Regions from separate parts of the Paenibacillus sp. cl141a genome, predicted to be linked through region 2. Evidence: riboswitches for the same ligand, from Rfam matches in the RefSeq annotation. Region 2 holds a riboswitch; each other region holds the start of a gene.

Region 1 (3,273 bases), on a different contig from region 2:
GGCAAGCAGCAGTCCGATAATCAATGCCACCACAAAAGCACAGAGCGTGACCCATACCGTCATTTTTAATGCACTCAGAAGCTGCGGCAGTATTTCAAACACATATTTCCAATCCCACATCCGCTACAGCCTCCCCGCGGTCAGTTTGCGCTCCAGCAGTCGAACCGCCATCGAGACGAGCGTGGCGATGACAAAATACATGAGGAGCAGAAGCACCAGAATCTCAGTCGTCCAGGAGATGTAATTGTTGCGGAGCACCATCGCCTGATACGTTAAATCCGCCATCGTGATGAAATAAACGAGCGAGGTGGATTTGATGAGTTCCACAAGCTGATTCCCGAACGGGGGAAGCATTCGCAGGGACGCTTGGGGCAGTATAACGTTCCACAGCCTCTGCCAAGGCTTCATGTTAAGCGCCACGGCAGCTTCCCACTGTCCTTTCGGAACGGCCAGCACCGCGCTGCGAACAATCTCGGAGCCGTACGCGCCGAAGTTAAGTCCGATCGCGAGAATCGCCGCCAGCATTTTCGGAAGCTCGATGCCGATGAACGGAAGGGCAAAATACAACCAGAAGAGCTGCACCAGCAAGGAGGTTCCCCGAAAGATTTCGACGTACACGGCCGTCGCCGTGCGGACGATCCACAGCTTCGACAGCCGGCACAATCCGGCTGCAAAGGACATCGCGATGGCCAGGATGGCTGAAAAGAACGCGACGATCATCGTGATCTCTGCTCCTTTGAGCAGCGTTGGAAGAAAATCGATCCAAGAATTCGGCATGCTATTCCCCGCAGAGCGCAGCGGCTGTCATCTCACCCGGGAGCTCTTCTTCCGTAAACCCGAACGCTTGCAAAATTTCCAGCAGCTCGCCCGACTCCTTCATCTTTTCAAGCTCTGCATTATAAGCCTCCTGGAACTCGGTATCCGCTTGGCGGAAAGCCGTAGCCCCGTAACCGCGAACGCTTTCGCCGTCGATGACCGGCTGCTCGAAATCATCCACGCGTTCGATGCTGTCGTCGCTGGCTGAATCCAGCATCGCCTGCAGGGACGGCCCCGTCATGGTAATCGCCTGCACCCGATCGGCCTGGAGGGCGCTGATCGCCGAAGCCTGGTCAGGGACCTGTACGATCCGGTCCGCAGGAATGCCCGACTTCTCCATGTAGCCGATTTCGACCGCGCCGGTCATGACGGCCACCTTGGCCTGCTCATTCTTGGCAATGTCCTCATAGCTTCCGAGTTCCATCGGATTCCCTTGCTTTACCGCAAGGGCTTCCCCGATGCTGTACTCCGGATTCGCGAACAGGACGGCAGAGCATCGGTCCGGATTTATGAACATGCCTGCCGTGATCAGATCAAACCGATCGGCCTGCAATCCGGCGACCAGCGAACCGAATTCCGTTAGCTCCCCTCTCATCTCCTTGATGCCAAGACGCTCCAGAATAACGCGGGCAATCTCAACCGCCTCGCCCGTGAGCTCCCCATTGGCTTCTTTGTAGGCATACGGCTTCTCGTTCGCAAACCCTACGGTGATATATCCCTGCTCGATGGCTCGATCCAGCGTACTTCCTTTGTCGCCGCAAGCCGCGAGCAATACCACCATCATCACGGACAACACCAGCACAACCACTTTCTTCAAAACCTTCCACAACCTTTCGTAATAGCTTTTCAATTTCTTAAAAAAAACGGCATGACGAATTTATCCGTGTTAGCACATGTGTTAACTTGGATATTTAGACATTCAGATACCTGTGCATGGGACGAGGCTTCAGGGAAGATGATTCATCGGCTTCCTTGCACGCTTTGCCCCCATGCCGTCTGATCGATTCAATTCGTTCCACATTTGCAGACGTTGCCCCTCCTCTGTAATTGAATGCAAAAAGACCACCAAACAGGGGATCTAGACATAGCTCCGCCAGCAGGGGGTCAAAAAATAGAGAAAAGGCCCCTATAGAGAATAAAGGGCCTTTTGTATGAACATCCATTATGTATGCAAGACCCATCCACTGCTGACGAGGTTAGCTGACGGACTCGGGTAAGATGGTACCCTACACTCGTGAATTCCAAGTGACTCGCCCCTGGTGAAACTGGTTCCCCCGCTTTCCGGAATATGTATGCCGGAAACTAAGCGTGTGTTCATGATAAAGGGAAGCACAGGAAAAGTCAAACCCCTTTAACCGCTTTTTCTGGAAATTCAGAAGTAAAAATACCGTTTTTTCAACGAGGATATCGAGCCTTTTGAACACCTTGTTTAAGGCTGTCCATACACCGGATTGGTCATGGAATCCATGCTCCATTTTCCGCTATATAGCAGGCATTTGACGGGTCATGCGGAAATCGTTCATGCCATATATGTTTTATGTCATGAAAGAGCCCCGGATTAGGCAGTCTGCCCGTATGAAATACGGGACCGAAAAAAAATTTTGAAACACTCCATAAATAAGTCTGATAACAACGCCTGGAATGACTTGAAAAAAAGCCTCGATGCTTAGCATCAGGGCTTTTCTCATCATACTGCGGTATAGCCGCCATCCACCAGCAGGCTCGTGCCCGTAATGAAGGAGGCATCTTCACTGGCAAGGAACAACACCGCTTTGGCCACTTCTTCCGGCTGTCCCAAACGGCCCATCGGATGAAGGCCGACCAGGTGCTGCGTGATCGCTTCCGTTCTTCCCTTGATCAGCGGCGTATCGATATATCCCGGACACACGGCATTGATTCGGATTCCTTTGGAGGCATAGTCTGCGCTGAGCGACTGGGTTAACAGCTTGACGCCTCCCTTAGCCGAAGCATAGGCGGTTACCCCTGCTTTTCCGACATGGCTATGGATCGAGCCGCAGTTTACGATTGCCCCTCCGGTTCCTTGGGACAGCATTTGCTGAATAACATACTTATCGCACAGGAAGACCCCTGTCAGATTAATATCAATCGTTCTCTGCCAGTTATCCATCGTTAACTGATCGGCAGGAGCATCATGGGCAATGCCTGCATTGGCGAACAATACATCGACACGGCCAAAATGCTGCACCGTCTGATCCACCATTTTTGCGACTTCCTGCTCTTGGGTTACATCCGTTTTGACGAACAGCGCTTCGAAGCCGACTCCTCTCAATTCGTCGGAAACCGCTTGGCCCTGGTCGGAATAATCCGCGATAACGACCTTGGCTCCCTCTTTTGCAAAAAGTCTGACTGCCGCTTCGCCAATCCCGCTGGCGCCCCCCGTCACAATGACAACCTTGGAATCAAATTTCATGCGTTGATCACTCCTATGTTGTAAAT
Region 2 (3,273 bases):
GCTGGAGCCGCATTGATCGGGAAGGTCAGTTTACGCTTCAAGGCGACGAGTATCGTCTGCCTGCGCCGGCCGGCGACGTGACTCCGCAATCGATTGTTGCGGATGCAGCGGATCGGGAGATTAAACCGTACCTGATGGTATACGCTTTGGACGGAAACGGCGAATTAACCAAAGTCCTCAGCGACAGCAGCCTACGCCAAAAGTCCATTGAGGGCATCACAACCGCGGTGGCGGATAACGGATTCGGCGGCGTGGTGCTTGATTTCGAAGGGCTCGGTTTTAAACTGGATGCCGTGAAGCAGCAGAAGCTGCTTAATGATTACGTCAAGCAATTGAAAGCGGCATTGCCGAGCGACATGGCTCTGTCCTTAGCGGTTCCGCCATTGAACAGCGCCTATAAAGGCTATGATTACAAGACGCTGGCCTCCCTTGCCGACGATCTCATCGTCATGGCGTATCAGTACAATCCGGTTGGCACTAAAGCCCAGGTTCCTGAACCCAACAGTCTGGTGGACCAAGCCATTCAGCAGGCACTTCAGGCAGGCGTTCCTAAGCAGAAGCTCCTGCTCGGCATCAGCTTAAGCAGCGAAACCGCCACATCCGTCGACGATAAGCTCGGCTTGGCCAAGCGCTATGGTCTGAAAGGTGCCGCCTTCTGGCGTCTGGGCTTGTTCCGTTCCTATAATAATGGCATGGAAGCCGCCGTGAATGCCTCTGTCGTAAAGGAATAATCTAATGAATCCTTTCGCAGCATCCCCAATTATAATCTTCAAAAAAAAAAGAAAGCCTGACAAGATCATCTCTTGTCAGGCTTTCCGGTTATGTATCGCACTCTAAACTGCGTATTCCAATTAGCTCGCGCTTCCTACCAGTTTAGCATAGTTCTCTTGACTCAATACACGGCGCGCCGTAACATAACGCGGTTCGTAATAGGAGTCGCTAAGCTTGCTGATTCTTACGCCCTTGCTGCTGGAAGCATGCGCAAATTGTCCATCTCCAATGTAAACGCCCGCATGGGAAATGCCGCTTCCGCTTGTATTGAAGAATACCAAATCTCCGACTCTCAGATCCTCGCGATCCACATGAACCCCGGCATTAGCCTGACTCTGGGAAGTGCGTGGAAGATCCAAGTCGAAATTTCTAAACATATACAGAATAAATCCGGAGCAATCAAATCCGCTTGTCGTTGTTCCGCCCCATTTATAAGGCGTTCCTACCAATTGCTTCACTTGATGCTGAAAATTCGGTTGTTGATCAGCATAGGCTGATACGGCACCTGAAGAAAAAATAATTGCAGACCCAAGCAATGTGATGACAAATTTCTTCAAAATATGTTCTCTCCTTCGATGCCTACGGAGTTAGCTAAGGGTTCGGTTGAAGGTTCCCTATACTCTCTATGGTACAAGAATAATTCACCCAAGACGGTTCCCCCGTTTTCACAAACGAAATTCGGCAAAATTCATTAACATTTTGTAACCTTCTCTTAATATAGTATACAAGCAAGGATGCTGTCAATAATATCCTAGAAATCTATCACTATATGTTAATCAATGTCGTTTAGGCTGAAAATTTTCATGTATTTTCATAATGCCATCTCACATACTCATGACAATTATGTAACACTCCATCGAGCCTCCGGCGACGTTTTATGAACGGGCATGCAACTTTTTGGCAGTTCGGAACGTTTACATATTCAGACAAGAAATCAAAGAGGTGATCCTTCGCTTATGAGTCAAATCACGATGGCTGAAGCTTTGGCAGTCCGGGCAGCAATCAACCGTCTCATGAATCAATTGATGTCGGAACGCTTGAACAACAGCAGCACGATCATTGAAAAAGGGGAAACGGCGGAGTATCCTGCACGAAGCGTGGATGCCATTACGGAAGAGATCGAAGCCGCCGCAGCGGATTACAGAAAGCTGGATCTGCTGATGGCAATCTCCAACACGACGCAGACCATTAGTTGGAACGGCTCCGACATGACCATCATGGAGGCGATCGAGCTCGCCAAACAAATGCGCAGCGATATCGGACAACTTGCCCATCTCGGCTCCCGCAAGAAGCTGGAGCGCCAGAACGGCCGGGGAAGCGGAGATGGCGCCGTAACGCTGTTTAACGTGGCCTTATACGATCCGGAAGCTTATCAGGCGCAGGCGCGCAAGAAGGAACGCGAAGTGACCAGGCTCTCCTCACTGATCGAGCATGCCAACCATACGAGCATGATTACGTTCGACGCATCAAAATACATGGAATAGCGGAAGCCGCCGGCTCCAAGCCTGCAGGCCGCCTCGCGTGCGGGTTTGGAGCCGGCGGCTTCCGTCGGCGGGCGGGAAAGTGCGGGCAACCGCTTATTGTTTGTCGGATACAAACAAACCTAATAGGAAACCAAAAACTCGACTCCAGTGAAAACGGATGACGGCTTACGGTTTACGCCTATCACCTGTCACAAGTTACGGACTTCGCTTACGCAAATATGATCGCTCCGTTTCCCGCTCTCTTCATGAAATAATCAGAAAGCCGCCCTTGAAGGGCGGCTTTTGTTGCCTTTTCTTTACGAATGTACTATTGGAACAAGGCTGCGGCTCCCACCAGGCCAACATCGTCCCGCAGTCCCGCAGGAACGATCTCGTACGTTCCTAGATAGGACGGCATGACGAGCTTATCCGTCATTTCCCGCAGCTGCGGGAATAGGAGCTCCCCTGCTCTGCTCACACCCCCGCCAACCACGATGCGATCGGGGTTGAAGCTGTGAATGACGTTAACCATTCCAAGCGCCATGTAATAAACGGCACGATCGATGACCTCCACTGCGACGGGGTCATGAAGACGTTTAGCCTCGAATACATGCCTGGCGTTCACGCCTCCATCGGCTGCGGCCAGTTCAGAAATAACGCTGGTCTGGGTAAGCATCCGCTGGGATGCTGCCAGGCCGATGGCCGTTCCTGAAGCAAACACCTCCCAGCAGCCATGGCTGCCGCAATTGCACTGCGGACCGCTGGGATCAATGATATGATGCCCAAGCTCCCCTGCAAAGGAATTGCTGCCCAGAAACAGCTTGCCATCCAGCACGATGCCTGAACCGATGCCTGTGCTGAGCGTCACGTAAACCATGTTCGTCGACCCTCGGCCGGCACCTCTTACATATTCGCCCCATGCGGCTGCATTGGCATCATTCAGCACTTGTACTTCCGTATTCAGATCTCGTTCCATCCAGGCTTTGAGAGGGACGTTGGTCCATTCCGGCAAATTCGTGCCGTGAATGACAATGCCCTC
Region 3 (3,273 bases), on a different contig from region 2:
AGTGCATTTTGGTTTACCTTGCAAAGGGGGCGCGCGCATGGACGGAACCGAGCTGTACCGTAAAGTGATCCTGACGGTGTCCGGCAATAAACTCGTGAAATGGCTGTCGATCAAGTACGGCCGGAAATTGGCTGGCCGATTCATTGCCGGCGATACCTTGGATGAGGCGCTGGACGAAATCGAGAGGCTGAACGCGAAGGGCATTCTCGTTACGTTGGATCATTTGGGGGAGGGCATTACGACGCTGGACGAAGCGGCCGGGTACCGAGAGGAATATTTGAAGCTGGTGGAAGGGATTGCGAAGCGCGAAGTGCAATCGAACGTATCCTTGAAACCGACACAGATGGGCATGGCCCTGGACCCCGAGAAGGCTTACGAAAACATCAGGTCAGTGGTAAGAAAGGCAAAAGAGTACCGGAACTTCGTTCGCCTGGACATGGAGGATTCGCCGTATACCCAGGCGACCATCGATATGACACTCCGCCTCCATAAGGAGGGGCTGACGAATGTGGGGACCGTGATGCAGGCCTACTTGTTCCGTACGGAGGAGGACGTGAAGAACCTGCTCAGGGCCGGCGTTAATCTGCGGCTGGTGAAGGGGGCGTACAAAGAACCGGGGACCATCGCCTTTCAGCAGAAGCGGGAGGTCATTGACAACTACAAGAAATTGATTAAAATGCATTTCGACCAAGGTTCCTACGTCGCGATTGCCTCGCATGATGACAACATCATCGACTGGGTGAAGGTATTTGCCGAACAGAGTTGCATAGACAAACAGGACTATGAATTTCAGATGCTGTATGGACTGCGGATGAACGATCAAGCAGCGCTTGCGCAGGACGGCTACCGTATCCGGTGTTATATGCCCTATGGAACGATGTGGTACCCGTATTTCACCCGGAGGCTGGCAGAGAAGCCGGCCAACCTGATGATGGTGCTCAAAAATATGTTCAAGTGAGCGGGATCCGATTGCAGAACCCCGTCAAAATGCCTGATAAAATAAGCGGCTTTTTGACGGGGTTCTTCATGGTTTCAAAAAACATCAGGCTGCTTAGAAGTGCCCAATCCAAAGGAAACGGGGATAGTAGCTCTCTGTAGCTGTTGCCCCTAGAAATGATAATACGCCTCCGAGCAATTCATAAGGAAAGAGCGCTCCAGTGGCAGTCCGCCTAACCGCTCTCGGGTGATGTGCCGATGCAGGTTGATCTCCAGATCGGCGAGGGCGGATACAGCAAGTTGCATCCGTGCGGGTCCCCACTGCTGCTGCTTTCGGGCATAGCGAATGGCCTCAGTCACGGACATGCCTCTCAGCCTTGAGAAGACGGATGCCCAGCGGACCAGGTCCGAAAATTCTCTCGTGCTTGGCAGGGCATATTCGACATATCCTGCCGCGTCTTTGCAGCTGACTTTGAACAAGCCGCAGTTCCAGCCTTGATCGCTCCAGGGGATAAAGCATTCGGCCGAGCCCCGATCGAAACGAAATATCTCCATATGGCCGATAGTCTCTTCACCTAATGCAGGCACTGCGGTTTCGATGACGGGTGTAAGCGCTGCCTCGATGAGTTTCGTCATGATATGATCTACGCTCCTTTATAAGCATGTTATATGCACGGCAAATAGGCCTGGTGAGCAGAGATGCTCTCCAGGCCTATTTATGGTTAGAGGCCCAATACCGGCGGCCGCTATGCCAAAGCTTGGATGGTATTCTCTCTCAACAACGCGCCTACGAGGTTAGCTGACGGATTCGGACTGAGAGCACCCTACCACTGGGCCCTTCGATCCTAGGCGCAGCGGATTCACCCCAGTCACCAATCGAAGACTGGTGACTTTGGTTCCCCCGTCTCCCGGTCTGTCGGGAGCTCGGCGTATAACGTGTTTCGAATAGATGGATGAATCATACGCCGGAGGAAACGAAAAGTAAATGACCGTATGGGACCAATAGATTCCGAAATGTGATGAAAACGGTAAAAGAAAACGCGTACAATCGGCCGTGTCATCTATTATCGTGGCAAAAACTCGGTATCTCGTTGGATTGCGATAAATAAGAGAAAACAAGAGAAATACATAGTATAGAGCAGTATTCGGAAGATAAAGACGAAATACTGCTTGGTTCCTGTTCGACATAACGCCAGATGTGTTTTTGCTCACATTTACATCCTGCAGGGCCGGACGTATGATACGAACTATGAATTGACGGTCATCAACGACCAAGGCATACGGACAGTCGTTCCACAAAGATCTAAAGGCAGTGTGAGAGCTACGCCGGGTTCTTTATATGGATCGAATCTTAGGAGAAGGCACCATGGGCCTTGCTGAGATTTGAAGGTAGAGGCGACTCTCACCGCGTGAACCTCCTGTTGCTGTGCTGTTATGCCCAGTCTGGATGACAAGTCAATGGCTAATAGAATAACATGCTACTCGTTTTTAATTTTCGCTGAGTCCTTGAATGGAAAAGGAACGGGGGAACCAGTCGGGAGATAAATCTGATCTCTCTGGGGTGAATCCTATAGACAAGATAACGGTCTATGGGTAGGGCGACTCTCACGCCCGAATCCGTCAGCTAACCTCGTAAGCGTATCGAGAGAGGCAACGATTGTCGTGGACTTGGGCTACGGTGTATTTCACCGTGTCCTGTTAAGAAGCCTGCGGGAAGAGTTCTTCTCTTTCCGCAGGCTTCTTTGTTGTTGCCTTCTCTTTCTGACCTTAGGAGGAGAAACGAAGATGGAGAAACCACAGGAATTCATCCTGGTATCCGCGCCGAACAAGGCCGGGGAGGAATTCGTCCGCCAGCTGATTCACAAACGTGTTCCGTTTGCGGCCATAGCCAACAACCGGGCTGAGCAGCAGAGGCTGCGAGAACTGGGCTGCAAACCCATCATTTTGATTGATACAAGAGACGAGCAGACCTGGATCATTCCCGAGTTTCCCGTCAGCAAGGTGTTTCTGTTCGAAAGCAGCTTGAATCTGTGCTGCCGCTATTTACGGATCTGCCGGACATGGACCTCGGAGTCGATTTACGTGATCACCCATTCCGGCAATCCGCGCTTGATATACAAAGGGCTGGGTGCCGATGTGGTGCTTCATACGAATCATCATCAGGTGTCCTTTCTGATGGCATCCGTAATGAGCTAAGCGTGTGGACTGACGCCACAAGAGTTAGGGGAGGTTACATTCATGCAGGATTTATATATGGTGCTCATTTTGGGAGGAACCTACGGACTGCTCATGCTGTTTATGTCCTGGTGCGGGCGCGTGGTTTCGGAACCGGAGGCT

Evidence for each region. Region 2 has a riboswitch for cyclic di-AMP ahead of BMX45_RS02820 (C40 family peptidase). Riboswitches for the same ligand answer to the same signal wherever they lie in the genome.
Region 1: another riboswitch for cyclic di-AMP. It lies ahead of ehuB (ectoine/hydroxyectoine ABC transporter substrate-binding protein EhuB); the one in region 2 lies ahead of BMX45_RS02820 (C40 family peptidase).
Region 3: another riboswitch for cyclic di-AMP. It lies ahead of BMX45_RS13975 (hypothetical protein); the one in region 2 lies ahead of BMX45_RS02820 (C40 family peptidase).

The regions. Positions count from the first base shown of each region.
Region 1 is NZ_FNZO01000013.1:169,512-172,784, forward strand. Features, by position in the region: gene ehuD (ectoine/hydroxyectoine ABC transporter permease subunit EhuD) at 1-120, opposite strand, end outside; gene ehuC (ectoine/hydroxyectoine ABC transporter permease subunit EhuC) at 124-777, opposite strand; gene ehuB (ectoine/hydroxyectoine ABC transporter substrate-binding protein EhuB) at 779-1,600, opposite strand; cyclic di-AMP (ydaO/yuaA leader) riboswitch at 1,989-2,135, opposite strand; gene BMX45_RS26945 (SDR family NAD(P)-dependent oxidoreductase) at 2,504-3,247, opposite strand.
Region 2 is NZ_FNZO01000001.1:591,288-594,560, reverse strand. Features, by position in the region: gene BMX45_RS02825 (stalk domain-containing protein) at 1-731, shown strand, start outside; gene BMX45_RS02820 (C40 family peptidase) at 852-1,328, opposite strand; cyclic di-AMP (ydaO/yuaA leader) riboswitch at 1,332-1,465, opposite strand; gene BMX45_RS02815 (hypothetical protein) at 1,728-2,255, shown strand; gene BMX45_RS02810 (ROK family protein) at 2,563-3,273, opposite strand, start outside.
Region 3 is NZ_FNZO01000004.1:276,573-279,845, reverse strand. Features, by position in the region: gene BMX45_RS13980 (proline dehydrogenase family protein) at 38-958, shown strand; gene BMX45_RS13975 (hypothetical protein) at 1,108-1,572, opposite strand; cyclic di-AMP (ydaO/yuaA leader) riboswitch at 1,704-1,876, opposite strand; cyclic di-AMP (ydaO/yuaA leader) riboswitch at 2,423-2,591, shown strand; gene BMX45_RS13970 (hypothetical protein) at 2,722-3,132, shown strand.